DNA from 3 places in the Corynebacterium glyciniphilum AJ 3170 genome. Region 3 is predicted to be linked to each of the others. Evidence: riboswitches for the same ligand, from Rfam matches in the RefSeq annotation. Region 3 holds a riboswitch; each other region holds the start of a gene.
What was found. A riboswitch is a leader RNA that binds a small molecule or an ion and turns the genes downstream of it on or off. The one in region 3 is predicted to bind thiamine pyrophosphate.

Region 1: it holds a riboswitch for thiamine pyrophosphate, as region 3 does, so the genes downstream of both, thiM (hydroxyethylthiazole kinase) here and thiO (glycine oxidase ThiO) in region 3, are expected to answer to the same signal.
Region 2: it holds a riboswitch for thiamine pyrophosphate, as region 3 does, so the genes downstream of both, thiC (phosphomethylpyrimidine synthase ThiC) here and thiO (glycine oxidase ThiO) in region 3, are expected to answer to the same signal.

What each region holds. Positions count from the first base shown of each region.
Region 1 is NZ_CP006842.1:1,921,062-1,930,793, reverse strand. Features, by position in the region: gene gndA (NADP-dependent phosphogluconate dehydrogenase) at 1-289, opposite strand, end outside; gene CGLY_RS09080 (PaaI family thioesterase) at 394-921, shown strand; gene CGLY_RS09075 (bifunctional hydroxymethylpyrimidine kinase/phosphomethylpyrimidine kinase) at 934-2,493, opposite strand; gene thiE (thiamine phosphate synthase) at 2,490-3,206, opposite strand; gene thiM (hydroxyethylthiazole kinase) at 3,203-4,057, opposite strand; TPP riboswitch at 4,068-4,163, opposite strand; gene CGLY_RS09060 (NAD(P)/FAD-dependent oxidoreductase) at 4,263-5,690, opposite strand; gene CGLY_RS09055 (class I SAM-dependent methyltransferase) at 6,020-7,342, shown strand; gene CGLY_RS09050 (MFS transporter) at 7,346-8,719, opposite strand; gene CGLY_RS09045 (FAD-binding dehydrogenase) at 8,872-9,732, shown strand, end outside.
Region 2 is NZ_CP006842.1:1,120,676-1,130,407, reverse strand. Features, by position in the region: gene CGLY_RS05220 (quinone oxidoreductase family protein) at 1-654, opposite strand, end outside; gene CGLY_RS05215 (helix-turn-helix domain-containing protein) at 785-1,618, shown strand; gene thiC (phosphomethylpyrimidine synthase ThiC) at 1,609-3,303, opposite strand; TPP riboswitch at 3,365-3,473, opposite strand; gene CGLY_RS05205 (sulfite exporter TauE/SafE family protein) at 3,526-4,278, opposite strand; gene CGLY_RS05200 (SPFH domain-containing protein) at 4,444-5,595, shown strand; tRNA gene CGLY_RS05195 (tRNA-Leu) at 5,621-5,694, opposite strand; gene CGLY_RS05190 (Ppx/GppA phosphatase family protein) at 5,711-6,670, opposite strand; gene CGLY_RS05185 (DUF501 domain-containing protein) at 6,667-7,224, opposite strand; gene CGLY_RS05180 (FtsB family cell division protein) at 7,272-7,997, opposite strand; gene eno (phosphopyruvate hydratase) at 8,028-9,308, opposite strand; gene CGLY_RS05170 (lysozyme family protein) at 9,400-9,732, opposite strand, start outside.
Region 3 is NZ_CP006842.1:2,137,012-2,146,743, reverse strand. Features, by position in the region: gene CGLY_RS10070 (MFS transporter) at 1-691, shown strand, start outside; gene CGLY_RS17390 (hypothetical protein) at 706-975, shown strand; gene moeB (molybdopterin-synthase adenylyltransferase MoeB) at 961-2,124, opposite strand; gene CGLY_RS10060 (thiazole synthase) at 2,124-2,942, opposite strand; gene thiS (sulfur carrier protein ThiS) at 2,948-3,184, opposite strand; gene thiO (glycine oxidase ThiO) at 3,187-4,347, opposite strand; TPP riboswitch at 4,340-4,452, opposite strand; gene thiE (thiamine phosphate synthase) at 4,472-5,179, shown strand; gene CGLY_RS10040 (GXWXG domain-containing protein) at 5,221-5,403, opposite strand; gene CGLY_RS10035 (NAD(P)H-binding protein) at 5,416-6,078, opposite strand; gene CGLY_RS10030 (acyl-CoA dehydrogenase family protein) at 6,278-7,435, shown strand; gene CGLY_RS10025 (acyl-CoA dehydrogenase family protein) at 7,449-8,603, shown strand; gene glnA (type I glutamate--ammonia ligase) at 8,681-9,732, opposite strand, start outside.

The DNA of each region.
Region 1 (9,732 bases), 220 kb from region 3:
CGGGTTCCATGGCGTCGGCGAGCTGGGAGATCACGGTGTCGGTGGCGGGGCCGGCCTGCACCATGATCAGGGCGCGCCGCGGGCGTTCCAGAGAGGCGACGAACTCGTCGATCGAGGCGGAGGGCACGAAGCTGCCGGTGGTTCCGAACTCGGCCATGAACGCGTCCGTTTTTGCGGCGGTGCGGTTGTAGACGGCAACGGTGTGGCCGTGGTTGGCGAAGTTCCGGGCGATGTTCGAGCCCATCACTGCGAGGCCGACAACGCCGATCTGTGCGGAGGATTCTGTCATGGTGCACCATGATAGCCCCCTCCGGGCCAACTCCGCCCGCCGCGGGCCGCCTGTCGCTAGACTCTCCGGAATACACATCACATGGACATGAGGAGTAGCAGGCGATGGCGCAGAGTGAGGGACGGACCGGCACCGGGAACGAGGGTGCCGGTAAGGAAGACGGTGCCCTGGAGCGGATGCTGGAACTGATGACATCCGCGAGCACGGGCGAGCTCACCGAAGCGCAGACCGCGGAGCTCGCGGGCATTTTCGAGTCGTCGATCCCGTCCCTCGACCGCACGCTGGGGCTGCGGTACGTTGAGTTCGTTCCCGAGGTGGTCGTGGAGCTGACCATCACGGGCGATCACGTGCAGCCCTGGGGGATCACCAACGGCGGTATCTACGCGACGATGGGGGAGTCCGCGGGGTCGTTCGCCGGTTTCATCGCGGGTGGCGGGGGGATGGTGATGGGGACCACCAATGCGACGAACTTCCTGCGTCCCTCCACCCCGGGTGACGTCATCCGTTCCACCGCCCACGCCGTGCATACCGGTCGGACCAGTCAGCTCTGGCGCATCGACCATGTCAATGCCGGCACGGGTAAGTTGTGTGCCACCACTGAACTGCGCACCGTGGTGGTTCCCCGACAGTAGGCCGGCGTCAGGTCAACGCCGGTGGGCCTGGTCGAAGAATTCAACTTCCCATCGGGCGGCGTCGAGGAACGCCCGTGCAGCTTCGGCGCGCTGTCGGGGGCTTGCTGCCTCGAATGCGTCTTCGACGTAGGTGATCGCCTGCCGGACGCTGTCGGTGAAGTCGTCGCCGGAGTAGGTCTCCAGCCAGGCGGCGTACGGGTTGTCCGGGCTGGAGCGTCCGGCGAGTTCCAGGCCGACTTCGGCGTAGAGCCAGTAGCACGGAAGTACGGCGGCGGCGCCGACGACGTGGTCCCGGGACTGCACACAGCGCATCAGATGTGAGGTGTAGGACGAGGTGACGTGAGACGGCGCTGCGGGGGTGACATCACCCAGCCAGGTGCGGTGCAGCGACGCTTCCTCCTCGAGACACTCGACGGCTCCTCTGACCCAGAAGAGAGCGGAGTCGGAGTCGGGGGCGGTGGCTCCCAGCGCGGCGAGGGCGGGGGAGTACTGCGACAGGTAGACCGCGTCCTGGGCGAGGTAGAAGGTGAAGTCTTCGGTGGCCAGGGTGCCGGAACCCAGATCCGTGATGAACGGAAGTCCGGTGATCGCGCTCAGCAGCGGGGACTGTGCCTGCCACAGGGCAGTGGTCCACGGCCCGGCGGCGGGGATCCTCGCCGCCACCGGATCAGCCGCGCCCACGGGGCCCGCCTCTGCGAGGTCGGCCGGGGTGGTGAGGAGGTCCGGAACGGATGCGGTCAGGCGCCAGGGAGTGGTGTCGGCGGCCTGGGACAGTCGCCGGGCACGGTGAGTGTGGTCTACGGGGCCATTACCGGACCCGACATGCAGGTCATCTGCATGGCGGATGGCCTCGGACAACCACCGGCTGGACCACCGGAGCGCCTCGGCGGGGTCGGCACCACCGGCAATCCGCGTGGCCAGTGCCGAGGAGAGGGAGCACCCGGTGCCGTGGGTGTTGTGGGTGACGACGCGGGGCACCGGGACAGCTGTGACGCGCCCGTCGGGGGAGACGACCGCATTGTCGGCGGTGGGGCCGGACAGGTGACCACCTTTGACGATGACGGTCGTCTGTAGGTCGGCGGCGAGCGTACGCCCCTGCTCCAGAGCCTCGTCCAGCGTGCTGGCGGTCGCGGTGCCTCCGAGGACGGCGAGCTCCGCGAGGTTCGGTGTGATCACGTCCACCGTCCGACACAGGTCGCGCAGGGCTGCTTCAGCGTCTTCGGTGAGGAGACGGTCACCACTGGTGGCGACCATCACCGGGTCGACGACGGTGACCGGCACCGGATGGTCGGCGAGGTAGTCGGTGACGGTGCGGGTGATCTCTGCGGTGCCGAGCATCCCGATCTTGACGGCATCCACCGTCACGTCGTCGAAGACGGCGTCGAGCTGGGCGACCAGGAAGTCAGTGCCGGGGGTGTGGACCTGGCGGACGCCGTGGGTGTTCTGGGCGACGAGGGCCGTCACCACGCTCATGGCGAACCCCCCTGCCGCCCCGATGGATTTGATGTCGGCCTGTGCACCGGCGCCCCCGGTGGGGTCGGTGCCGGCGATGCTGAGTACGCGGGGGATCATGAGGGGTCCTCTACGACGGTGGGGGTGAGCGGTCGGGGGCACAGCGAGCGCAGTTCTCGGGTAGCTGCGGTGGGGTCTGCGGCGGACATGATGGCCGAGACCACGCAGATGCCTGCCACGGCGGTGCGCCCCAGTGCTGCTGCATTAGCAGCGTTGACATGCCCGATGGCGACAGAGGGGATGTCGAGCTCACGGGCGTGTGCGGCGAGCTCGTGGACGCTGCCGGGCCCCGTGACCCCCAGGGCGCGGCCGGTGTCGGTCTTGGTGTCCGTGAGCTCCACCGGCCCCAGCCCCAGAACATCCGGAGGGCGGACACCGTCGCGCATGAGCCGTTCGATCTCCCGGATCTGGGCATGGTTGTCGACGGACAGTCCGATCATCAGGTCATCGGGGAGCATCGCGCGGGCGGTGCGAAAGTCGATGTCATCCTGACCGATATGCAGGTGCAGTCCGAGGCGGCCCGCGATGTCGATCCGGTCATTGATGAACAGGGGGACGCCGGTGCCTGCGAGAATGTCGGCCAGTTCGACGGCGCGGGTCGTGAAAGCGTCGTCGTCGAGGGTCTTATCCCTGAGCTGGACGACGCTCACTCCTCCGTGGAGCGCCTTGGCGACAATGTCCGCCACCGCGTCCCGTCCTCCGCCGAGCACAGGGTCCGTGACCAGATAGAGGCCCCAGTCGACCTGGGGCACTGTGCTACGGGTCAGGTTCATCCGGCGGTCTCCTCGTCTGTTTCAGTGACTGTTTCAGTGACCGAGACCAGCTCAGCAATCACCGAGGGGTCCTCAGCGACGGTGGCGAGGGCGTCAAGCCAGGCGACAGCGAAACTGCCGGGGCCCCTCCGGTTGCCGACGAGGTCTTTCGCGGCGAGCGTGCCCGCCGCCCCGACGTGGGCGTGAGCGGTGAGGACGGCGTCGTGGTCGGTCACGTTCTCCGACCCGGTGCGGGCTGCACCGAGGTAGGCGGCGGTGAGTGCGCCGAGGGAACAGCCGGTGCCGATGACCCGCTGCATCATTGGATCGCCAGAGGCCAGCCAGCTGACCCTCCCGACGGACACGACGAGGTCTTGTGGTCCGGAAACCGCGACGACGCTCCCGGTGCGTTCTGTGAGAGACTGGGCGGCCTGCAGGGCGGCATCGACCTCGTCAGTGGAGTCCACCCCACGCCCGCCGCGCCCCTGCGCGCTGTCGGCGAGGGCGATTACCTCGGAGGCGTTGGCACGCACGGCGGCGGGACGGTGCGCGACGATATCGCGGCTGAACTCGGTGCGCGCGGCCGGACCACCGCATGCGACGGGGTCCAGGACCCAGGGGGTGCGAGCAGCAGTCGCACCGCGCACAGCTTCACGCATGGCAGAGTACTGGGCCGCAGTGGGGCTGCCGGTGTTGACCAGTAGTCCGGAGGCGATCGCCGCGAAGTCGGCGGCCTCTTCCGGAGTGTCGACCATAGCAGGGGAGGCGCCTGCGGCGAGCAGCGCATTGGCGGTGATCTGGGGGACGACCTGGTTGGTGATGCACTGCACCAGGGGCGCGTGCTGACGCAGGTCGTGGACGGTATGGACGATGGTGGTGAGCGTGTCTGACACGGACCATCCCTTCGCTAGTTCGAACTAGAGCAGGTTCAACGGGTGTGTTCTCAGCGCGTCTCTCCGCGCACCCCGTGTCTCGTGACATTCAGCCTACCGTGTCTGGCGGCGCACAAAAGCCTGACCCCGGGCACGCCCTTGGTGAGGGCGTGCCCGGGGTCTCCGGTGGGAAGCGGCGTCGTGACTAGTCGGACACGGCGCGGGTGTCCCGGCCGTCACCGAACTTCAGGTTGTCCCGGACCTCGATGGACCGGATGTTCTGCTCGTCCTCGAGAGTGCGCAGCTTGCGCAGGGCGTTACGAGCATGCAGCTGCTGGCGGGTCGCCACCAGGTGCCACCGGTTGGCGGACAGCGTGTTGAGTCCCCAGCTGTAGGCGGCGACGAAACGGTTACGGAAGCCGACCATGAACATCAGGTGCACCGCGAGCCACATGAACCAGCCGATCGGGCCGGAGATTTCGGCCTTGTCCAGCTTCACCACGGCGTTGAACCGGGACACGATGGCCATGGTCCCCTTGTCGAAGTACTTGAAGTCGGGCCGGTCGGTGACGCCGTCCTCGACCTCGGCACGGATGAGGGAAGCGACGTGCTCGCCGCCCTGGATCGCGACCTGCGCCAGGCCCGGGAGCTTGTCGAGACTCATCATGTCGCCGATGATGAAGATCTCCTTGTGGTCGCCCACGGAGAGATCCTTGTTCACCGGGACGCGACCGGCGCGGTCGGCCTCGACGCCGTCGATCTGGTCGGCGATGTGCTTACCCAGCGGGCTGGCGGCGACACCGGCAGACCAGATCTTGCAGTAGGCGGCGACGGTGGTCTCTTCGTCGGTCTTCATGTTCTTCCAGGTGACACCGTCACGGTCGACGTTGGTGACCAGTGAGTCGGTGACGACCTCGACGCCGAGCTTCTCGAGGGTCTTCTGCGCCTTGCGGCCGAGCTTCTTGCCGAAGGGAGGCAGCACCTGGGGTCCACCGTCGACGAGCAGGATCCGGGTCTGCTCGGTGTCGGTGGTACGGAACTCGTTCCGCAGGGTGCGGTGGGCCATCTCGGCGAGCTGGCCGGCGAGTTCCACACCGGTGGGACCGGCGCCGACGATGACGAAGGTCAGCTGACGTGCCTTCTCCGCAGGGTCGTCGGTGATCTCGGCGCGCTCGAAAGCGCCGGTGATACGGGCGCGGAGTTCGAGGGCATCGTCGATGCTCTTCATGCCGGGGGCGAACTCGGCGAAGTGATCGTTGCCGAAGTAGGACTGGCTGGCGCCGGCGGCGACAATGAGGGAGTCGTACTGCAGGACGACGTCCTTACCTCCCAGATCAGCAGTGATGATCTTGTCGTCGACGTTAACGTCACGCACCTCGGCTTTGATGACCCGTGCATTCTTCTGCTTCCGCAGGATCTGGCGGATCGTCGGGGCGATCTCGCCGGAGGACAGCACACCGGTGGCCACCTGGTACAGCAACGGCTGGAACAGGTGGTGGTTGGTGCGGTCGATGATGGTGACGTCGACATCGGCGCCGGCGAACTTCTTGGCGGCGAACAGCCCGCCGAAGCCTCCGCCGATGATGACGACGTGGTGGCGGCCGGAAGGCCGGAAGGGGGTGGCGGTTGTCATATCAGCGAAACTCCTCGTTCTGCGGTGACTGGTGAGGGCGCTCGTCTGTGTTGGCGCCGGTGGTCACCACGTGTTCTCTCTGCGTTGTGTCTTTAGCACTGCTGCGTGTTCTACAGGGGGTCGGTGGACGCCGGTGTAGTGTCGTCAGCCGACGGACCTCCCGGTCGCGTCGGACCTGAGTGCCCATACTAGTGCCTGTCGTCGATCTCCTCATCACGCGGGCAGGATGCGGTCAGCTCTCACCGAACCCGGTTCCGTTTCGGGTGCAACCGGGGGTGAATGATAGTTTTTGTCGGAAACGCATGATACCAGCGAGGACGGAGGCAGATGTGGCACCACCTGTCGACGACGGCCGTCGCCGTCGCGACCCGCGGGACAGTCGGGAGACCTACGTCGACCCAGAGCGCTGGCCGGGGGTGGCACGTCTGCCCGAGGCGTCGTTTCTCGGACGGCGTGCGGTCAACCTGCAGCAACGTCTGGAGGACCTGACCCAGGAGCACGGGGTGGCGTTGACACCGGGCGCGACTCCCCGTTTCGTGGTCGATGACGGACTGGTCCTCGACCGTGTCGTCGACTCCGGGTGGCTCGGGCTGGCTGAGGGGTACATGGCGGGGGAGTGGAGCGCCGAACCGCTGCCGGATGTTCTGGGGGTGCTGTTGACACAGCCGTTGGAGGGCGGTTTCGGACGGACGCTGTCCCGGCGCCGTCGGCGGGTGTCCGGGCATGTGCGCGCCGGCGATCTCCCCGACAGTCTCGTGGACATCTACGCGGGGCGGTACCGTGCGACCGGCTCCGCACTCTTCGCCTCCGGGACGCGGACATCCGAGGTGGACAACCCGGACCAGGCCGGTCACCACCCCGCGGTGACGGTCCGGTACTTTGATGCCCCCACCGACCCTGAGCTCGTCGACCGTGCTGACCTGGACTCCGCCCAGCGTCACCGCATCAACACCATGCTCGATGAGGCGCAGGTCGGTCCGGGGCACCGGGTGCTGGAGCTGCCGTCGTCGGGTGGAGCGCTCCCGGTCATGGCAGCCCAGCGGGGTGCGCACGTGGACGTGCTGACCTCGGACGTCGAGCATGCGGAACGGGTGCGTGCCTATGCGCACGACGCCGGCGTGGGTGGTGCAGTGCGCGTACAGACCATCCGCGGGCCCGTCCCGTCGCCCCGGCAGTGGTCGGGTACCTACGACGCCGTCTTCAGCGTGGAACGCATGGAGACTCTCGGTGACGACGGCACCATCCATTTTCTTCGGGCGGTTGAGCGCATGTTGGCGTCGGACGGGATCGCCGTGATCCAGTCGGTGGTGCGTGTTCCTGATTCCGGTCTACCGGAGGAGACGGTGGGTGAGAGTCTGGACGTGATGCGTGCCTACGTCTGGCCCGCCGTGGAGTACCCCACCGATGAGCATGTGCTGTCGCGTGCGAACCGGGCAGGCCTACGTCTCACCGCACACAACCGGATGGGCTCCCACTATGCGACTACGCTCGCGCTGTGGCGCTCGGCGTTCAACGCCAGGGAACGTGCCGCGGCTGCGGCGGGCTTCGATGCCGTCTACCGACGGCTGTGGAACTACCAGCTCGCCCTGCACGAGGCTCTCGCCCGTGCCGGAGCACTGGACTGCCAGCAGTTCGTGTTCCGTCGATTCTGACCTCTACACGGTGTAGAGGTCGGTATCCCTGGTCTCCGGCATCAGACGGATGGCCACCAGGCTGATGAGCACGACGACGGCCAGGTAGACGCCGACCGCCCAGGGGCCGTAGGCGGTGGCCAGTGCGACGGCGATGAACGGGGCGACGGCCGCGCCGAGGATGGACGCGACGTTGTAGGAGATGCCTGAGCCGGTGTACCGCACGTTGGTGGGGAACATCTCGGGGAGGACCGCGGACATGGAGCCGAAGATCAGGCCCATCAGGAGCATGCCGATGCCCAGGAAGATTCCGGCCTTGGCCTCACCGGAGGTCGCCGGGTCGAGGAAGGCCTGGAATGCGCAGCAGTAGGCCAGGACCAGGACAGAGACCACGGTGAGGTAGCGGCGACGTCCCACGGTGTCAGAGAGATAGCCGGCCAGGGGAACGCCGACCACGAAGAACAGCACGGTGATCAGCTGGATGACAAGGAAGTGGTTGTAGGGGATGCCCAGCCCTTCGCCGGCATCGCGGTCGCCGATACCGAAGGACAGGAACCAGGTCGTCACCAGGTAGAACAGGGTATAGGTGGAGACCATCACGAAAGTGCCGAGCAGGACGGGGCGCCAGGCGGTCCGGAAGACCTCGAGGGTGGGTACCTTGACGTCTTCGCCCTTGTCGAGGGTGTCCTGGAAGACCGGGGTCTCCTCAAGCTTGAAGCGCACATACAGTCCGATAATGACCATCACGGCAGACAGCAGGAACGGCACGCGCCATCCCCAGGTCATGAACGCACCGCCGGGTTCACCGTGGGTGTGGTCCATGCCCAGGACGAGGATGAGGAACAGGCCGTTGGCGAGGATGAATCCGAAGGGAGCGCCGAGCTGGGGCCACATCGCGGCACGGGCGCGCTTGCCTTCCTCGGCGTTTTCCGTGGCCAGAAGTGCGGCACCGGACCATTCTCCGCCGAGACCGAGGCCCTGACAGAAGCGCATCAGTGCGAGAAGCGCCGGAGCCCACAACCCGATCTGCTCGTAGGTGGGGAGCAGTCCGATGATGAAAGTGGCGATGCCCATGGTCAGCAGGGCGCCGATCAGCGTGGCTTTACGTCCGATCCGGTCACCGAAATGTCCGAAGAGGATCGAGCCGACCGGCCGTGCCACGAAGGCGAGACCGAAGGTGGCGAGGGAGGCCAGGAGGCCGACGGTGGAGTTCTCGTTCTCCGGGAAGAAAAGGTGCGGGAAGACGATGATCGCGGCCGTTGCGTAGGCGTAGAAGTCGTAGAACTCGATCGTCGTACCGATGGTCGAGGCGAAGATCACACGGCTCTTCTTGTTGCCGGTGGCCCGGGTCGTGGCCTCTGACGGCGGACCGGAATGATCGGTGAGGGATGTGGTCATGGGATGGCTGTGATTCTCTCTTCAGGAACGTGAATGTGTCTACAGGACGATGAGGGAAACTACCCTTCTCATACAACGAACGCAAGTGTCCGCTGTATGGGATATCTGGCTTGTGCTCCCCGCCTGGGCCGCAACACTTAGACTCCTTTTGTATGGGAGAGAACCGAGGAAGCACAGACAGTACCGTGATCATCGTCGGCGCCGGCCTTGCCGGCCTCGTCGCCGCCTACGAGGCGGAGAAGGCAGGACGGGAGGTGGTCGTTCTCGACCAGGAGAATCGTGCCAACCTCGGAGGCCAGGCGTACTGGTCTCTCGGTGGACTCTTCTACGTCGGCAGCCCCGAGCAGAAACTCATGGGTATCCACGACTCCGAGGACCTGGCTTGGCGAGACTGGCGGAACTCTGCGGACTACGACATGTCCGACAATGACCACTGGCCACGCCAATGGGGGCGGGCCTACGTCCACTTCGCGGCGACGGAGAAACGCGATTACCTGCGTGCCCTCGGACTGAACGTCCTGCCTACGGTGGGGTGGGCGGAACGAGGCAGCGGGAACGCCTCCGGGCACGGCAATTCGGTGCCACGGTTCCACCTCACCTGGGGCACCGGGCCGGAGGTCGTCCGGGTCTTCAGGGAACCCCTGCTCGATGCGGAGCGGAGGGGTACCGTACGGTTCGCCTTCCGCCACCGGGTCGATGAACTGATCGTCGAGGACGGAGCGGTGGTCGGCGTGCGTGGCAGCATCCTGGCCCCGTGCGACGACCTGGGGCGGGGCGTCGCCTCACCCCGTGACGTGGTGGACACCTTCGAGTACCGGGGTGCCGCAGTGGCGGTCACCTCCGGCGGCATCGGCGGTAACCTGGACCTGGTGCGGCGTTCCTGGCCGACGGAGCGGTGGGGAGAGTGCCCCACCGACCTCGTGGTAGGGGTGCCGGCGCATGTCGACGGCCGGATGATCGGCATCTCGACCGACGCTGGGGCGACGACGGTCAACACCGACCGGATGTGGCAC
Region 2 (9,732 bases), 1.0 Mb from region 3:
CGTCTGCCCGGCGACGTGGTCGAGCACCACGTCCACCCCGCGCCCGTTCGTGGCGTCGAGGACCGCGTCGGTGAGATTCTCCTCGTCAGTGACGACGACGGTGTCGGCACCCAACGCTGCGAGCCGCTGGCGTGCAGCAGGAGTCCTGGTCGTCGCGATGACGGAGGACGCTCCGAGCGCCTTCGCCATCTGTACCCCGATCATCCCGATGCCGCTGGTGGCTCCCGTGATCAGCACGTTCTGGCCTGCCGTGAAGCCTGCCACAGTAAGCGCACCGTGCTCAGTCAGCAGCCCGGTGGGGAGCGCACAGGCGCTCTCTGAGGAGAGGCCGTCCGGACGGGGCAGGACGAACCGGTGGTCGACAACGACGTATTCCGCGAATGACGCCGGTATCGATCCCATAACAAAGTCCCCGACAGCCCAGCGCCCTGCGTTCTCTCCGACGGCGACGATCTCGCCGGCGTACTCGAAACCCGCGATGAATTCTCTGCCGTGCCCTCCGGTTGTCGGGTCCGCTTCGGCCAGCATGGGCAGGTCAGCATTATTCGTCCCGGCCGCGTGGTTACGGATCAGGACGTCATCCGGACCAGGGGTCGGCACATCGACATCGTCGAGGATCCACTCCGGGCCCCGTCCCGCGATCAGTGCACGCATCGTCATCTCCTTCATCTGTTGACTGCACACCATGATCGTCCCGCACCCCGGCCCTCACAGCGGAGAAAAACATCCTGGGACAAATCCCTCCCCCTCACAACCCTTGTCCACCACTGGAATACTGACATCTATGAGTGGCGACACCAGGATGAGCGAACTCGGGACCTTCCTCAAGGCACGGCGCAGCGAACTGTCACCGCGCCAGGCGGGTGCCGCAGAAACCCCGGGGCCGCGGCGGGTTCCGGGGTTGCGCCGGGAAGAGGTGGCCGCGCTGGCCAACATCAGCACCGACTACTACACGCGTGTCGAACAGGGACGCATACGGGTGTCCGCACCGGTCCTGACCGTCCTGGCGGATGTCCTGCAGCTCGACGAGGACCAGCGGTCCTATCTCGTGAGTCTGTCAGGAAAACAGGAGGTCCGGACGCCTCGTCGTGCCCGCCAGAAGGTTCTGCCGCAGTTACGGCGGCTCCTGGACGACCTCGAGACGATCCCGGCGATCGTCATGGGGCGCAGAATGGACGTCCTCGGGTGGAATGCCCTGGCCGCGGCGATGATGATCGACTTCGCCGAGGTACCGGAGTCCCGTCGGAATTATGTCCGGCTCTTGTTCACGGATGCTCGGATGCGCTCTCTGTACCAGGACTGGGAGACGGTGGCCCGTACCGCTGTCGCCCAGTTGCGCATGGAGGCCGCAAAGTATCCGGACGATGCCCGTCTTGCCAGCCTGGTCGGGGAACTCTCCGTGGGCGACCCGCAGTTCGCCTCCTGGTGGGCGGCGCGAACGGTGGCGAGTCTGACGACGGGCACGAAAACCCTGGTCCACCCCGACGTCGGCGAGCTTGTCCTGGACTGGGACACACTGGTCAAAGCCGACGACCCGGAACAGCAGCTGGTGATCTGGACCGCAGCGGAGGACTCCGCGACGCACCGGGCCCTGCAGCAGCTGCGCAGTCAGCTCTGATCGCCCACCGTGGGGTGCGGGAGGTATACCTGCGCGCCGGTGGCGAGGAATTCTTTGCTCTTGCGCTGCATCCCGGCAATCGCCGCCTGGGCCTCCGCAGTGCCGTAGGTGTCACGGATATCCTGTGAGATGCGCATGGAACAGAATTTCGGTCCGCACATCGAGCAGAAGTGCGCCGTCTTTGCCGGTTCGGCGGGCAACGTCTCGTCATGGAAGTCCTGTGCGGTCACCGGGTCCAGTCCGAGGGCGAACTGGTCCCGCCACCGGAACTCGAACCGGGCCGTGGACAGGGCATCGTCGCGTGCGGTGGCACCCGGATGCCCTTTGGCCACGTCGGCGGCGTGTGCGGCGATCTTGTAGGTGATGACACCGGTCTTCACGTCGTCCCGGTTCGGCAGACCGAGATGCTCTTTGGGAGTCACGTAACAGAGCATGGCGGTGCCGTAGCGGGCGATCTCGGTCGCCCCGATGGCCGAGGTGATGTGGTCGTACCCCGGCGCAATGTCGGTGACCAGCGGCCCGAGTGTGTAGAACGGCGCCCCGTCGCACAACTCCTGCTGACGTTCGACGTTCTCGCGAACCTTGTGCAACGGGATGTGCCCGGGACCTTCCACCATGACCTGGACATCGTGCTCCCAGGCCCTGCGTGTCAGTTCGGCGAGGGTGTCGAGTTCGGCGAACTGTGCGGCATCGTTCGCATCCGCGATCGACCCCGGGCGCAGACCGTCGCCGAGGGAGAAGGCGACGTCATAGGCCGCAAAGATCTCGCAGAGCTCATCGAAGTGCGTGTAGAGGAAATTCTCCTCGTGGTGTGCCAGGCACCAACCCGCCATAATCGATCCGCCGCGTGACACCATCCCGGTGACACGCTCGGCGGTCAGCGGGATGTAGCGCAGCAGCACGCCGGCGTGCACGGTCATGTAGTCCACGCCCTGCTCGCACTGTTCGACCACCGTGTCACGGTAAATGTCCCAGGTCAGTGCCTCTGCGTTGCCGTCGACCTTCTCCAGTGCCTGGTAGATCGGGACGGTGCCGATGGGGATCGGCGAGTTCCGGATGATCCACTCCCGGGTGGTGTGAATGTCGTTGCCGGTGGAGAGGTCCATCACGGTGTCGGCACCCCAGGTGGCGGCCCATTCCAGCTTCGACACTTCCTCGCTGATTGAGCTGGTCACCGCTGAGTTGCCGATATTGGCGTTGATCTTCACCAGGAACGCCCGACCGATGATCATCGGTTCGGCTTCCGGGTGGTTGATGTTGAGCGGGATGATCGCGCGACCGGCGGCGACTTCGCTGCGCACCAGTTCCACGTCGCAGTTCTCCCGCAGGGCGACGAACCGCATTTCCGGGGTGACGACACCCCGACGTGCGTAGTGCATCTGCGTCACCGTGCGGCCCGGTGCCGCACAACGGGGTTCGGGACGTCGTCCCTGCCATTGCTGGGACGGTGCGCCGCGGCGCACGGCGGCCCGGCCGTCGTCGATCAACTGTCGTTCACGGATTCGCTGGACCCGGGTGTCGCCGCGTGCTCGGATCCATTCATCACGCCAGGGGTCCAGGCCCTCTTCCGGAACGCTGCCCGGCCCGGCGGTCCGGTACACCTGCAGTGGCGGGTTGGGGCTGCCGTCCGGGGAGTTCTCCTGGTGGATCTCGGTGACCGGGACCCGGATACCGTGGTCTTCGATCCATCCGCAACGGTGCGCGGGGTGCTGCTGGACAGGGGGGGACGGGGCAGACGGAGTAGACACAGCTACGCTCCTCACTTCCTACGCCGGTATCAACCGGATCAGGTTCGACGGTCCCGGACGATCGCAGTCCGGTCTCAGCCCCTCGTGGGGCACCCGTGTGGACGCCTCATGCCTACCACGGCGGCACAGCACCTGCAATCGGTCAACACTCAGCGCTGCTCAGAGCATGGCTACGACACCATTGATGACCAGTGTCACTGCACCAGCGAAAGCCAGCAGTGTCGCGAGTTTGCGGGTGCCTTCACTGGAAATCCTGTCGTACAACCGGTCACCGAACCAGGCTCCGACGAAGATCGCAGCGACGGCGATGATCCACAACCAGACGGGCAGTCCGCCGACATCGACGCCACCGAAGATGACAATCTTGAGCACGAAAGACAGCAGGTTGGCGATCACGATCACCGGGTGCAGAGTCGCCACGAAGTCGCGGTAGTCCCAGCCGGTCAACCGCGCGTACACGGTGAACGCAGGCGCGGCGATGCCGGCAACGGTGCTCATGAACCCACCCGCGGCTCCGGCCAGCACCATGGGGACGACGGACCGTTCCGACAGTCTCGCTTTGTCCGGCTGGAACAGCGTGACCCCGAGCGCCGCGAGGACCAGCACGCCGACGGTGACCAGCAGCCAGGGGCCGTCGATCACCAACACGACGAATACTGCCGGCAGTGATCCCAGCACCAGTCCACCGGCGAGGAAGCAGAAGCGTCGCCAGTCGGTTTTCGCCCGCACCGCCCAGGCGTTGTTCACCGCGTTGACGGTGGACAGGCCGTTGACGACGGTGACACCGGCTGCCGGACCGAGCGCCACGGACAGTACGGGTCCAGCCACCAGTCCGACGCCCATGCCGGTGATGCGCTGGAGCACGGCTCCGGCAAGAACAGCGAGTATCAGGACAATCGCGACGGTGGACACAATCGTCGAGCTTAAACACCCTGAGCAGAGCACTACTGCAGCGGGCTCACCGGACGCGCCCGCTCGTTCCGCGACCGCCCTGAGAAAGGCACAGCCTCTGCGATATGCTCAGGGTGTACTAAGTGTTCTCCTGCCCGTTCCCCGTTGCGACAGAAAGAAGAACGAATGCTCTACGATGTCCCGAAGCCGACCGAAGCCCTCCTGATCACGGGTGGCATGATCGCGCGTAAACCCGACAACCCCTACCGTGTCGTCATCGGTGGCGGTGCCTGGTCCGTCCCGGTGCTGCACCGGGTACAGCGCTTCCATATCGGCGCGAATACCGTGAACATCGCGGTGCGTGCCCAGTCGAAGCAGAACGTGGACGTCGATGTCGAGGCCTCGGTGGTGTTCTCCGTGACCGCGGACAAGAACAGTGTGGTCGAGGCGGCGAACAGGTTCCTGGGCGTCGACACCGGCCAGATCGTATCCACCGCCCAGGACATCTTCTCCGGCGAGACCCGCGCGATGATCGGCCAGCTCACCGTCGAGGAGATGATCTCCGACCGCACGGCGCTGGCCAGCCAGGTGCTCTCCAACGCCGAGCCACGCATGCTGCGGTTCGGCTGGCAGATAGACAGCTTCCAGATCAACTCGATCAGCGACCCGAACGGCTACATCCAGGCGCTGTCCGCCCCGGAACTCGCCCGCGTCCAGCGTGAGCGTGCTGTCGCCGAGGCCCAGCGCGACGCCGAGATCGCTGAGGAGCAGCAGAAGTCCGAGCGTCGCAAGTCCGACTTCCAGCGGGAGACGGACACCAAGGTCGCGGAGAACACCAAGGAGATCGCCGCCGCCAAGGCCGAGGCCAATGCCGCGGGCCCACGTGCTGAGGCTGAGGCCCAGGAGCAGGTCATCGCTGCACAGGCCGCCCTGGCCCGTCGCCGTGCCGAGACCGACCGTGAGGTCGCCGAGGAGCAGGCCCGTCTGGCAGAGTCGCAGGCCACGCTGCGTGAACAGGAGCTGGTCTCTGAGGTCATCAAGCCCGCCGAGGCGGAGGCCGAGCGTACCCGGATCAACGCCGAGGCGAAGGCGGCGGCCCTGCGCACCGAGGCGGAGGCTGTCGCCTCCCACAACGGGGTGATCCTGGACAAGCAGGTTGTCGATCAGCTTCCGGAGATCTTCTCCGCCATGGCGGAGGGACTCACCGGAGCGAACCTCACCATGGTCGGCGAGGGCCAGGACCTGACCAAGCTGCTCGGCCAGTTCGCCGCGGTGATCCCGAACCTGCGCGAGACCGCCGCCGGGTCGCGGGGTGGCGAGGTCGCGGCCACCGAGTAGGCCGGCGGCACGCCCGGACAAAGAGTGCCCCCAGTCGGACTCGAACCGACACTGCGCGGATTTTAAGTCCGCTGCCTCTGCCAATTGGGCTATAGGGGCGTACTGCCTGGGTCGTCTAGCTGTTGCGCTCGATGACCTCAGCCAGGATACCGTCCAGGATATCTTTCTCACTGACGGTGATCGACGTCAGCCCCTTGTCCAGGAACCGGGAGGCGAAGGCGTCGATCACGATCGCACCACCACCGATCACGTCGGCGCGCCCCGGGTGCATCGCCGGGTGCTCCCGGCGCTGCTCCACCGTCTCGCCCAGCAGAGAGCGGGCCGTGGACCGGAAGTCCGCCAGGTCGATCTCGGACATGTGGGTCTTCTCCGGGTTGTACTCGGTGAGCCCCTTCTGGATTGCCGCCACGGTCGTCACGGTGCCTGCGACACCCACGACGCGGGTGACACTGTCGAGGTCCACGTTCTCCTCCACGGTGGCCATCAGACCATCGACGTAACCCCGGGCTTCGGCGATCTCCTCGTCGGTGGGCGGCACGGTGTGCAGGTAGCGTTCGGTGAGCCGCACGCAGCCCATGTCCGCTGAGTACGCCTGCCCACTGCCCTCCCCGTAGGCGTCGACAACGAACTCGGTGGATCCTCCGCCCAGGTCGATCACGCAGATGTGCCCGTCGGTCGACTCCATGTCGGCGACCGCCCCGGCGAAGGACAGCTGCGCCTCCCGGATACCGGTGACGACCTCGGCCTGCACGCCCGGGGCCACGCGGCCCAGATGGCGTCGGGTGATGGCGAAGAAGTCCTCACGGTTCTCTGCGTCGCGGGTGGCGGACGTCGCCCCCATCATCACGTCGGTGACACCGTTCATGATCATGCGGTCGGCGTAGATGCCCAGCGCCTCGTCGACGCGGTCGAGCGCAGCGTCGGCGAAGCGTCCGGTGGCGTCCACGCCCTGGCCGAGACGGACGATGATGTTGTCGCGGTTGATCTCCCGCAACGTCCCGTCGTCAAGGACCTCGCTGATCAGCAGGCGGATGGAGTTCGTACCGCAGTCGATGGCGGCGTAGGTGCCGGTCACTGGTCCTCCTCGTCAGAACGGTCGTAGGTCATTTCGTCGACGTGCTCGTCGAACGCAGCCTCGATGGATGTACCGAGATCTTCCGGAGTGGGCCAATCGGCGGGGATGGCGGTGCCGGAGAGCTTCGGGGTGTGTGCTGCAGCCAGCGCCACCGCCTCCGTACCCAGGCGGACGCGCGAGGGCCCCTCGGCCAGCGCGTAGGCGATCAGCACGTGCAGGCATTTCACCCGGTCGGGCATACCGCCGCCGGAGAAGTCCGTTCCCAGTGATTCGATGGCGTTACGCTCGGCGAGATAATGCTCGTGCGCCGCCTGGTAGTCGGCGGCGAGGTCGGCGTCCTCCCTCAGGCGCGCCTGCATCGTGCGCATCACCCCGGCCACCTCCAGGCGGGACGCTTCCGCGGTCAACCGCGGATCGGTGAGGTAGTACAGCGTGGGGAACGGCGTGCCGTCCGGCAGGCGCGGGGCGGTCTTGACCACGGCCGGCGCCCCGTCCGGGGTGCGGTAGGAGACCTCGATCGCACCACGGATTTTGCGTCCGAGCTGGCGGGACATGGTCTCGTAGTCGGCGTCACTCACGGTGCTGCCGGTGCTCTCAGACACTACTGTGCTCCCTGCTGTTGTTGCTGCTGCTGTTCCTGCAGTTCGCGCTGCAGGTCCGGGTCACCCTCCTGGGCAGGTGCCTCCGGCTGGTCCGGGTCAATCGGGAGATTACCGGACTCCCCGTTACGGCCACCGTCCTGCCCCGGCTCACCGGCCCCGTCGGTGTCGCCGTCTTCGTCGCCGGGGGTGGCGATGGAACCCCACAGTTGGGTGTACCAGGGATCGGGTTCCGAATCATCGTGTTCCACGCCGGGGTCGGTCGGCGAACTGGTGTCGATGCGCGGGTCCATCAGCCGGAAGGCGGACTCGCCCGGCTCCACGACCCCGAGGCGTGTCCTGGCCTGTTCCCGGACATAGGCCTCACTGTTGTACCGGTCGAGTTCGGCGTTGAGGTCATCGCGTTCCGCCAGCTGCCGTTCAATGGTGGCGTTGACCTCGGCGAGTTCGGCGCGCTGCTGGAAGTAATTGCGCAGCGGCGTGGCCACGGACAGGGCGACGAAGGCCACCACCAGGATCACCGCGACGGTGACCAGTGGATTCATCTTCTTCGGAAGTTCAACGAAGGAGCGCGCCAACTTGCGCGGCGCCTGACGCACCTCACGTTGGCGCCGGTCCCGTTTCTCCACCGACCGTGGCCGTGGCAGACCGGGGCCGTCGGCACGGGCGCTGTCGCGCTCGTCCGACGGCCTCATGTCTTCCCGGTCCCTCCGGTCACGTGTACCCATGGGGACCGATTCTAGCCCGTTGCCCCGGGACTACTTCGCAGTGAACCGCGGGAAGGCGGACGCACCGGCGTAGACCGCGGCACCTTCCAGGTAGCTCTCGATGCGCAGCAGCTGGTTGTACTTGGCCACACGCTCGGAACGGGCCGGGGCACCGGTCTTGATCTGACCGCAGTTCAGGGCGACAGCCAGGTCGGCGATGGTGGTGTCTTCAGTCTCGCCGGAGCGGTGGGACATCATCGACTTGTAGCCGCTGTTGTGTGCCAGGGCGACGGCGTCGAAGGTCTCGGTGAGTGTTCCGATCTGGTTGACCTTGACCAACAGGGCGTTGGCGACGTCCTCGTCGATACCGCGGCGCAGGCGCTCCGGGTTGGTGACGAAGAGATCGTCGCCGACGAGCTGGACCTTGTCGCCGATCTCGGCGGTGAGCTTGGCCCAGCCCTCCCAGTCGTCCTCGTGCAGCGGGTCCTCGATGGAGACCAGCGCGTACTCCTCAACGAGTTCGCCGTAGACCTTCGCCATCTCCTCGGCGGTGCGCTTGCCACCCTCGAAGTTGTAGTGACCGTCCTCGTAGAACTCGGAGGCGGCGACGTCGAGTGCCAGGGCCACGTCGGTACCGAGGGTGTAGCCGGCGGCGGAGATCGCCTCGTCGATGACGTCCAGTGCGGCACGGGTGGAGTCGACCGAGGGGGCGAAACCGCCCTCGTCACCCAGCCCGGTGGACAGCCCCTTGTCCTTCAGCACCTTCTTCAGGGAGTGGTAGACCTCCGCTCCGATGCGCAGGGCCTCGCTGAAGGTCTCCGCGCCGATCGGGGCGATCATGAATTCCTGGACATCCACCCCGGAGTCGGCGTGGGCGCCGCCGTTGAGGATGTTCATCATCGGCACCGGCAGGACGTGGCCGTTGGGGCCGCCGACGTAACGGAAGAGCTGCAGGCCGGCGGACTCGGCGGCGGCCTTGGCCACAGCCATGGAGACACCGAGAATGGCGTTGGCACCGAGGCGGGACTTGTTGGGCGTGCCGTCCAGCTCGATCATGGCCTGGTCCACCAGGCGCTGGTCGTCGGCTTCGATACCTGCCAGGGCTTCGTCAATCTCGCCGATGACGTTGCTGACGGCCTCGAGCACGCCTTTGCCGAGGTAGCGGTCGCCACCGTCACGCAGTTCGTGTGCCTCGTGCACACCGGTCGAGGCGCCGGAGGGCACGGCGGCCCGTCCGACGGAGCCGTCGTCCAGACCGACCTCGACCTCGACTGTCGGGTTACCACGGGAGTCCAGGATTTCGCGGGCGATGATCTGCATGATTTCGGCCATGTGGGTGTCAGCCTCCTCGGCTGGAGAAGTCGGTGGAATAATCAGTCACCACCATTCTGCCCTATCGGCACCGCGTCCGTCAGGCAGCCGGTCAGGCCGCCTGTCCCAGCGCGTAATTCGCGGCGGCGTCCCGCACCGAGATCATGTATTCCTCGGAGCGGTTATAGCTGAACAGGGCCCGACTCCACCCGTCGGCGGTGTCCAGGTCCCGGTCATGCCCGCAGAGGAGACGTCCGGCGGCGGCAGCGGCGTCCCCGATGTCGTGCGGGTCTCCCCCGGCTCCGTAGATCCCCCAGGATTCGGGAAGAAACTGCATCGGCCCGACGGCGCGGTCGTACTCCGGGTCACCGTCGAGTTCGCCGTTGTCGGTGTCCGGGACTTCCATGAACTCACCCGAGCCGTCCAACCGTGGACCGATGATGCG
Region 3 (9,732 bases):
GGCGACCGTCGGCACGTCTGCAGGGGCTCGGAACAGCATCGGTGCAACGTTGTCCTTCGTTGTCCGCCAACCGGCATGTTGGCTGGGGTTCTTCATTCACTTCACGTTGATGAGCCAGGTTGTCTTCACGCTGTTGTGGGGCGTTCCGTTGATGACCCTCGGAATGGGGCTCACCGAGTCCCAGGCTTCGGGGATCCTGGTGGTGAACATGGTCGTCAGCGTTCTCGTCGGCCCACTGATGGGGGTCGTATCTGCTCGGGCGGGCCGACGGCGTCCCGAGGTCGTGATGGTGGCGACGCTGATCGTCGCTGCATCCTGGGTGATGTTCTTCATGTCGCCGGATCCCCGTAGTTTCGCGGCGGTGGCGGTCATCAACATCTTCGTGCCGGCGCTGGCCCCCGCCGCGAACTACGGATTCGACACCGTCCGTGAGGAAGTCGACCGACGATTCACGGCCACGGCGACGGGTCTGTCGAACATGGGGGGATTCCTGGCAGCGATGGTCGCTGCGCAGGCGGTCGGTTTCGTGCTCGACGCCGTCTCTGACGGAGGAGACTACGCCTGGGCCGATTTCAGGGTCGCCTGGTGCGCACTCGGGGTGGTCTGGATCTTCGGGTTCATCGGGCTGTTGGTCAGCAGGGTGACAATGCAGCGGTGGCGTATGGTCGAGGACAACCGGGCCGACCTGTGACGTAGGAGAACACCGTGGCATCCTCTATCGCGAGTTTTCGTTCTGACCGTTCCCTGTTGAGCGCACTGAGCTGGCGCTCGGCATTCTCCGCGTTGTCCGCATTTTCGGCGGGCTCTTTCGCATCCTTCGCCAGCGCGGGGTCGTCGATGTCCGCGGCATCACTGGGGTCGTTCATGTCCGTGGCGTCGGTCGGCTCGTCGTTCTCGATTTTGTCGGTAGGTGCGCAGGGCGCGGTGCTCAATATTCCGGTGCGGGAGCTAGTCGGGCGGTCAGTACGTCGGTGATCCCGGTTGCACCTGGCGGACCCAGGCCAGGATTCCGCCCTCCAGATGCGCGACGTTCTCCTCCCTCCTGGCGAAATGGGGTGCCACGGCGTCCAGAGCACGGGCCGACCTGGCGCCCGACTTGCAGTGGAAGATGATATCGCGACTGCGTAGCGCCGTCGGCAGGGCTGCGGCACCGATTTCCTCCAGTGCAGACAGTTGGAGGGGTACAGCACCTGGGATGCTGACCACGTCACGTTCCCAGGCGTCACGGACATCCACGAGGACAGCTCCCGCCCGCATCCGGGCGTCCAGATCCTCAGGAGAAACCGTCGGGTGAGAATCGGTCGTGCACACCTGGACCATGTCCTCCACCGCAGTCACCGGTGGAGCATCAGTATCGATAGTGATACGTAGTTCGCGAAAGGTCATCGACAGACCGTCGTGGAGGAGGAGACGTCCGTACAACGGCTCCCCGCACCCGGTGATCAGTTTGACTGCCTCCGTACTCATCAGCGAGCCGATGGTTCCCGGTAGTGAACCGATGACCCCACCGGCGGCGCAGCTGGGCACGGAACCCGGTGGCGGGAGGTCCGGGTGCAGGTCGCGGTAGGTCACTCCGTCATGGGACGGCCCTGAGCAGAAGACCGAGACCCGCCCCTCAAAGCGGAGGATCGAACCCCAGACACAGGGCGTGGAGGTCAGCGTGCAGGCATCGGAAACGAGATAGCGTGTGGCGAAGTTGTCGGCGCCGTCGAGGACGATGTCGTAGTTGCGGACGAGCTCGATGACGTTGTCGGCGTCCAGTCGCACGGCGTGCCGCTCGACGGTCACCAGCGGATTGATCCGGGCAACGGTCGCAGCGGCGGAATCGACCTTTCTCGCCCCGAGCGAATCGACGCCGTGGATGACCTGACGTTGCAGATTCGTCACCTCCACCACATCGTCGTCGACGATGCCGAGCGTGCCCACCCCGGCGGCGGCGAGGTGCTGAAGCGCCGGAGACCCCAACCCGCCGGCACCGATGACGAGAACGCGGGCGTTCTTTAACCGACGCTGACCGGTCATCCCCACCTGGTCGAGCGTCAGATGACGCGCGTAGCGTGAGAGCTCCTCCGCGGTGAGTTCCGCCCCGGGCTCGATCAGCGGGACCGTGAGCGGGCCGGTCATCATGACGCCTCCGTACCCGGCCCGCTGCCGATCAACCCGTCCGGTGCGGACGACGCCAGAGCGCCCTGCGTCCAGGGGCGGCGGGGGATACGTCCGGCACTCCGCGCCAGACGCCCGGCCTCGACGGCATGCCGCATTGCCGCGGCCATGGATGCCGGGTCCTGGGCACGGGTGACCGCACTGGCCAGAAGCACGCCGTCACAGCCGAGCTCCATGGCCTGTGCCGCGTCTGAGGCGGTGCCGATACCCGCGTCGAGGATCACCGGGACATTCGCCCGGTCGCAGATCAACTCGATGTTGTGGGGGTTGAGAATTCCCAGACCGGTTCCGATGGGGGACCCCAGCGGCATCACTGCCACTGCGCCGGCAGCCTCGAGATGCCGGGCTGTCGCAGGATCGTCGGACGTGTAGGCGAATACCTCGAACCCGTCGGCGGTGAGTTCCTCAGTGGCGTCGACGAGTTCGATCACGTCCGGCAGTAACGTCCGGTCGTCGGCGAGGATCTCCAGTTTCACCCGGTGTGTGCCGAGCGCTTCGCGCCCCAGCCGGGCGGTGAGGAGTGCGTCCCGGGCGGTGTAACAGCCCGCCGTATTCGGGAGGACATCGATCCCGAGACGGTCGAGGAGTCCGAACAGTGAGGTTCCCGTCGTGGGATTGAACCGGCGCAGCGCCACCGTGGTCATCGATGTTCCCGACGCGACGAGCGCCTGTTCCAGGACTTCCAGGGACGTCGCCCCACCGGTCCCCATGATCAACCGGGAGGTCAGGGGAGAGGTGCCGATGGTGAGTGGTGTTGTCTGCGGCTGTTGCGTGGTCATGATGTCTAGCCTCCCTGCATGGCGGTGATGATCTCGATCTCGGCACCGTCGTGGACGGGGGCGGAGCACCAGCGGCTACGGGGGACGATCGTGGCGTCCAGCGCGACCGCGAGCCCCAACGCCTCGGTCTCCGGATCCTGGCCGGTGACGTCGGAGACGATGTCACCGACGGTGGTTGTGGAGCTCACGGAACGCTTTCTCCCGTTGACCCTCACGGTGACGCTGGTGATGTTGTCCGGCATGTCTATGGTGTCCTTTCCAGGGAGGTGGTGCTGAGGAGTGTGGCATCGTGGCGGCCGCGGTTCTCCGGAGTCTTCCCGGACGCCAGTACGGCGGCGAGTCGGGCGCAGAGGGGCGCGAGCAGTACGCCGTGACGGGAGTATCCAGTGGAGACGATGACACCATCCACGCCGGGGACGCCGCCCAGGTACGGAAGGTCGTCCGGGGTACCGGGCCGGGCACGCGCCATAATCTCGGTGAGCTCCAGGTCTGCCGCACCCGGCACAAGGATCTGAGCATCCCGGAGTAGCTGGTGGACGCCTTCCAGGGAAACTCCGTCGAAGCCGTCCTCACGTTCCGTCGCCCCGATGACGATCTCCCCGTCAGCGCGGGGGACGAGGTAGACGGGTCTGCCGTCGACCAGCCCGCGCACCGTACGTTCCAGCAGCCCAGGGCGGCCCGGTTTCACCCGCGCCCGGAGAATATCCCCGTGTACCGGGCGCAGCCGGACGCACTGGGCCTCGGGAAGGCCGTCGATATCCGGGAAAGACATCCCGGGGCACAAGACGGTGGCATCACCCTGCAACTCCCTGCCGTCGGCCAGGTGGACGCCGGTGACCACATCACCGTCGCGCAGGACACCGGTCACCTGCCGCCGGACGAGCCGCCCCTGCGGACCTTCCCCGGTCGGGGAGTACACCGCCTCCGCGAGGGCGCCGAGCAATGTACGTGGATTGACCTGGTGGTCGTCGGCGACAAGAAATGCACCTGATATGCCGGGCGCCAGGGACGGCTCCACCCGACGTGCCTGGCGGACGGTCAGCTGCTCCACGGTCATCCCCGCAGCACGTTGGACGTCGGACAGGTTCCGGAAGGCGGCGACATCACCAGGGGTGGCGCCCACGCCCAGTGTGGCGGTCGGCAGGTAGCTGACGGGGTGTCCGACGGTCTGTTCAAGGTCGGCGATGAACTGCGGGTATGCCGCCGCAGAGGCGAGCATCAACGGCCGGATGGCGTCATGCTGGTGGACGACTTCACTGACCGCCGCGATCATGCCGGCGGCAGCGTGGCTGGCACCGTTGCCCGGATCAGGGTCGACGACGGTGACGGTGTGGCCGGCGCGCCGTAGATACCAGGCTGCGCTGAGCCCGGCGATCCCGGCGCCGACGACAAGTGTCTCGCGCATGTGCGTTCTTTCCTCCGGCGGCATGATCCGCATCAGGTGTCGACGGTCGACCGGTGGCGTCCGGTCCTCTCAGCCTCGGCGTCGGAGGCTCCCGTAGTTCGCGTAACGGCTACCATCACACCATATGGACCTACATCAGTGCACGGGTACCCCCGGTACCGCGGCAGGGACACGACGCAGAGAACTCCTGCAGAACGCCTCGCTCTATCTCTGTACACCGGCGCGCCGGGAACAGGGCGACCTCCGGGACTTCCTCCATGCCGCCTATGACGGGGGAGTCGACATCATCCAGTTGCGCGACAAGACGCTCGACACCAGTGATGAAGTGGCCGCGATAGAGGTGCTCGCCGACGTCGCCGCTGAGCACGGCGCCCTCTTCGCGGTGAACGACAGGGCGGATATCGCCGCCCTGGTGGGGGCCGATGTGCTGCACGTCGGCCAGGACGATCTGAGCGTGGCTCAGGCCCGTAGGCTGCTGGGACCGGACGTTGTCCTGGGGTTGTCGACCCACTCGTCCGAGCAGGCGGAGGCGGCGGTCCGTGACCCCGACCTGGACTACTTCTGCACGGGACCGGTGTGGGAGACACCGACGAAGCCCGGCCGCGCAGCGACGGGGCTGGGGCTTCTGACCCGGACCGCCGAAAGGGTGGGTGACGGGGGAGGTGTGGCGTCCGGTGCGAAACCGTGGTTCGCGATCGGCGGAATAAACCAGCACACCCTGCCGGACGTCCTCTCCGCCGGCGCTCGACGTGCGGTGGTCGTCCGGGCGATTACCGAGGCGCAGAATCCACGCGAGGCCGCGTCAGAGCTGAAAAGGCAACTGCCGACCTAGTCAGGCCAGCCCTGAGTCGGGACACAGGTGGAGGGTACGATTCAATCTTCCCTGTGCAGTATAAGAACGTATGGACGCGACGTGTACCGGACGTCCACGACGCCGAGAGGATGTCCTGTGGGGATCTCGGTGCCGCGCCATCGGCCCACCAGCTCGTCGACCGTGACTGCGGGCAGCGCATCAAAACGGCTCAGTGCAGCGGTGAGCTCAGCGTCGCGGGGCATGTCCCCATCGTGTCAGAGTTCGCTGACGGGGGCGGTGCCGTCGACGAATTCGACGGTGCGTTGTCCGGGGAGGTCCTCCCGGCCAGCGAACTCGACGATGACATCGGCGACGAGTTCACGTGCGGTGTGTGCGTCTGACCTGTCGAGATCGGCGGTGACCGGGGCAACTCCTTCGGCGGGATCCTCAGTAAGCGTCGCTGGCCCGAGAATCACGTAGTCCAGCCCCTCCGTTGCGACCAGTCGGTCGTCCACGGTCTTCTTCGAGTCCGCGTACGGGAAGAAGCTGTCTGTCTCGGGGACGGTGTGGTCCCGTGCCCCGGCGTAGGACACATTGAGGTAGCGGGGAGTGGTACCCGAATCTCGGAGCCTCTCGAGAGAGTCGATGACGGCGAGGGCAGCGTCTCGGTCGACCGCATAGGTCACCTCCGGGCCGCCGCGGCCTCCGTTGCCGGCCGTCCAGACGATGACGTCAAAACCGGCCAGGATACCGTCCCAATCGCTCGCGGTCACCTGCGTGACATCCTTGAGCAGTGCGGTTGCGCCCAGAGACTCGATCTCGGTGACCTGGTCCGGGTTGCGGATCAGGGACGTCACCGAGAAACCGTGGTCGACCAGCTTCGGGGTGGCGAGAAGACCCACCTTGCCGTGCCCTCCGATGATAAGAACGTCCGTCATGATCTTCCTCCTGTGAGAGTTGGTGTGATGATCACTGTCTGGTCGACACAACAGGTGGGGAGCGTCGCCTATTCCTGTACCGCTGATTTCCTCGGGATGTCCTCTCACAGGTCCGACTCCCACGGAGGCGCGAGACGTAGTAATGTGAGTCACGTCCATGCTGAACGGTGATTCAAGACATAGTCAAGGAGTAGTGCCCGTGAATCTCGAGCTTTCCGAGGAGGATGTTGCCTTCCGCGACAAACTCCGCAGTATTTTTGCTGAGGTGCCTGCGGAGATCCGTGCACGCACACGTGCCGGCCACATCACACGCGACGACATCATCGACTCTCAGCGTATTCTCAATAAACACGGTGTCGCCGTCCCTCACTGGCCCGTGGAACATGGTGGCCAGGACTGGACACCCATCCAACGGCACATCTACACCAACGAGCTCCAACGGGCCGGTATCCCGGAGCCGTTGGCGTTCAACACCGGCATGGTCGGGCCCGTTATCGCAGCCTTCGGAAGCGACGCCATCAAGGAACGCTTCCTGGCCAAGACAGCGAATCTGGACATCTGGTGGTCGCAGGGATTCTCGGAGCCGGGTGCAGGATCGGACCTCGCGGGGTTGAAGACCACGGCGGTCCGGGACGGCGACCACTATGTGGTCAACGGCCAGAAGACCTGGACCACACTCGGCCAGTACGGAGAGTGGATGTTCCTTCTGGCCCGCACAGATCCGGACGCGCCCAAGCCACAGCAGGGTATTTCGTTCCTACTGGTCGACCTGGACACCCCCGGCATCGAACGTCGGCCGATCCGGCTCATCGACGGTTCCGTGGAAGTCAACGAATTCTTCTTCACCGATGTCAGAATCCCCACCGAGAACCTCGTCGGGGAAGAGAACAAGGGCTGGACCTATGCGAAGTTCCTGCTGGGCAATGAGCGCAACGGCATCACCCAGGTCGGCACCAGTCAGCGGCACTACGCTGACCTGGTGGAGATGGCCGCCGAGCGTACCCGCGGTGGCCGCCGCGTGCTGGATGACCCACTCTTCCGCAACCGTCTCTACGACGTGAAGCTGCGGTTGAAAGCGGTCGAGTCGACACAATTGAGGGTCACAGCCGCCAGTGTGGATGGAAAGCCGAGCCCTCTGTCCTCGATGCTGAAGATCGAGGGGAGCCGGATTCTCCAGGAACTCAACGAACTGGCGGTGGAGGCACTCGGCAGTGACGCCGTAGAGATCACCGTCGACGATTCCAGCGTCTACGGCGACCCGGTCGTCGAATACCTGAACAACCGTAAGGTCTCCATCTACGGAGGCACCAATGAGGTCCAGGCGAACGTCATCGCCAAGGGCATCCTCGGACTTTAGGAGTACCACGACCATGGACCTTTCCTTGACAGATGAACAGCGCATGCTCGCTGACTCCGTCCGGAGCGTTTTCGCCGGTGCAGACGGGGACCCCACCGCCGGTGCAGACGCACCCGAGGTGGCCCTGGACTTCCGACGTGATCTCTGGCGCCAGGCCGCCGATCTCGGAGTGACCGCACTGGTCATCAACGAAGACTACGACGGTGCCGGCGCGGGCGTCGGTGAGGCCTATGCGGCAGCGGAGGCCCTCGGCGAGCTCGCGGCCCCCGAGCAGGTCACTGACCTCGCCTACGTTCCGGCATGGTTGCTCCAGGACCTCGGGTCTGATGATCAGAAGTCGACGTGGCTGCCACCGCTCGCTGCGGGGCAGCGTCTGGTGACCCTCGCCCACGCCGAACCCAGTACAGGATGGGCCGACCCCCGTTCAGCGACCGTCACCGGTGGACGGCTGACGGGTGAGAAGCGCGCGGTTGTCGCCCCCGGCGAGATCGATGCCTTCCTCGTCACCGCCGTTGAGGACGGTGCGTTCGGCGTGTACCTCGTCACCCCGGGGGATGGGGTCGAGGTGACGGTCCACCGTGACGCAGAATGGGCGCCTACGGGGCGTGTGTCCTTCCAGGACGCCTCGGCGGAACGACTCGGCGGGAGTGCGGAAGACACCGACCGCGCAGTGCGTCGCGCGGTATCACTCGCACGTGTGGTGCAGGGGGGTCGCGCTGTGGGGCTGATGGGCACCGCCATGAACCAGACGGTGGACTACCTCAAAGTCCGCAAACAATTCGGGGTGACCCTGAACAACTTCCAGGTCCTGAATCACCGTGCCGCACAGCTTTATGCGGATGTCGAGCTTGCCCGGTCCACTGCGCTGTGGGCCGCCGCAATGGCGCAGACGGAGGAGCTGACCCTGGAGGAGTTGGAGGCGGCGTCGCTCGATGCTTATGTGTTCTTGGCCCGTCAGGCGCGTGTGGTGGCTGAGGAGTCCGTCCAGCTTCACGGAGGCATCGGGGTCACCTATGAGACCGCTGTCAGCCACTACGCTGCAGCCCTGACCGGCTTCCAGCAACTCTACGGGGGTGTGCTTGAGGCGCGGGGTGCCGGTGTCGCGTCCGACTCTCTCACCGAGACCCCGAGTGCGTTGATGCACAACGAACTACACACCTACAGCTGAGGGTCGACGCACGAAGAACCCCCGCCACCGAGGAGGTGAAGCGGGGGTTCTTCTGTCGGCGGAGCCGGAGACGAGAACTAGCAGTCGTAGTAGAGCTCGAACTCATGGGGGGTCGGGCGCAGGCGGGCCGGGGAGATCTCGTTGTCGTACTTGTAGGAGATGTAGGTCTCCAGCAGGTCGTCGGTGAACACGCCACCTTCGGTGAGGAAGTCGTTGTCCTCCTCCAGCGCGTGAAGCGCGGCCTCTAGGGAGGTCGGTGCCGTCGGGATGCTGGCGGCCTCCTCCGGCGGCAGCTCGTAGAGGTCCTTGTCGACAGGGGCGTGCGGCTCAATGCGGTTCTTGATGCCGTCGAGACCGGCGAGCATCATCGCGGCCATGCCGAAGTAGGGGTTGCCCGAGGGGTCCGGTGCGCGGAACTCGAGGCGCTTGGCCTTCGGGTTCGATCCGGTGATCGGGATACGGACGGCGGCAGAACGGTTGCGCTGGGAGTAGACGAGGTTGATCGGTGCCTCGAAACCCGGGACCAGACGGTGGTAGGAGTTCAGCGTCGGGTTGGTGAACGCCAGGACAGCACCGGCGTGATGGAGGATACCGCCGATGTAGTAGCGGGCCAGGTCAGACAGGCCGGCGTAACCTGCCTCGTCGTGGAACAGGGGCTTGCCGTCCTTCCACAGAGACTGGTGCGCGTGCATGCCCGAGCCGTTGTCGCCGGCCAGTGGCTTCGGCATGAACGTGGCGGACTTACCGTGTGCGGCAGCGGTGTTCTTGATGATGTACTTGAACGACTGCAGGTCATCGGCAGCATGCAGCAGGGTATTGAACTTGTAGTTGATCTCCTGCTGGCCACCGGTACCGACCTCGTGGTGGAAGCGCTCAAGATCGTAACCGGATGCGGCGAGGTTCTTCACCATCTCGTCGCGGACGTCCACCGTCTGGTCGTACGGCGGGACCGGGAAGTAACCGCCCTTGACGCGGGTTTTGTAGCCGGTGTTGGGGGTGCCGTCGGTGTTGGTCTCCTTGCCGCGGTTCCACCAGCCCTCGTTGGAATCGACCTCGTAGAAGGCGGAGTTTTGCTCGGCGGAGTAACGGACCTTGTCGAAGAGGTAGAACTCTGCCTCGAGGCCGAAGT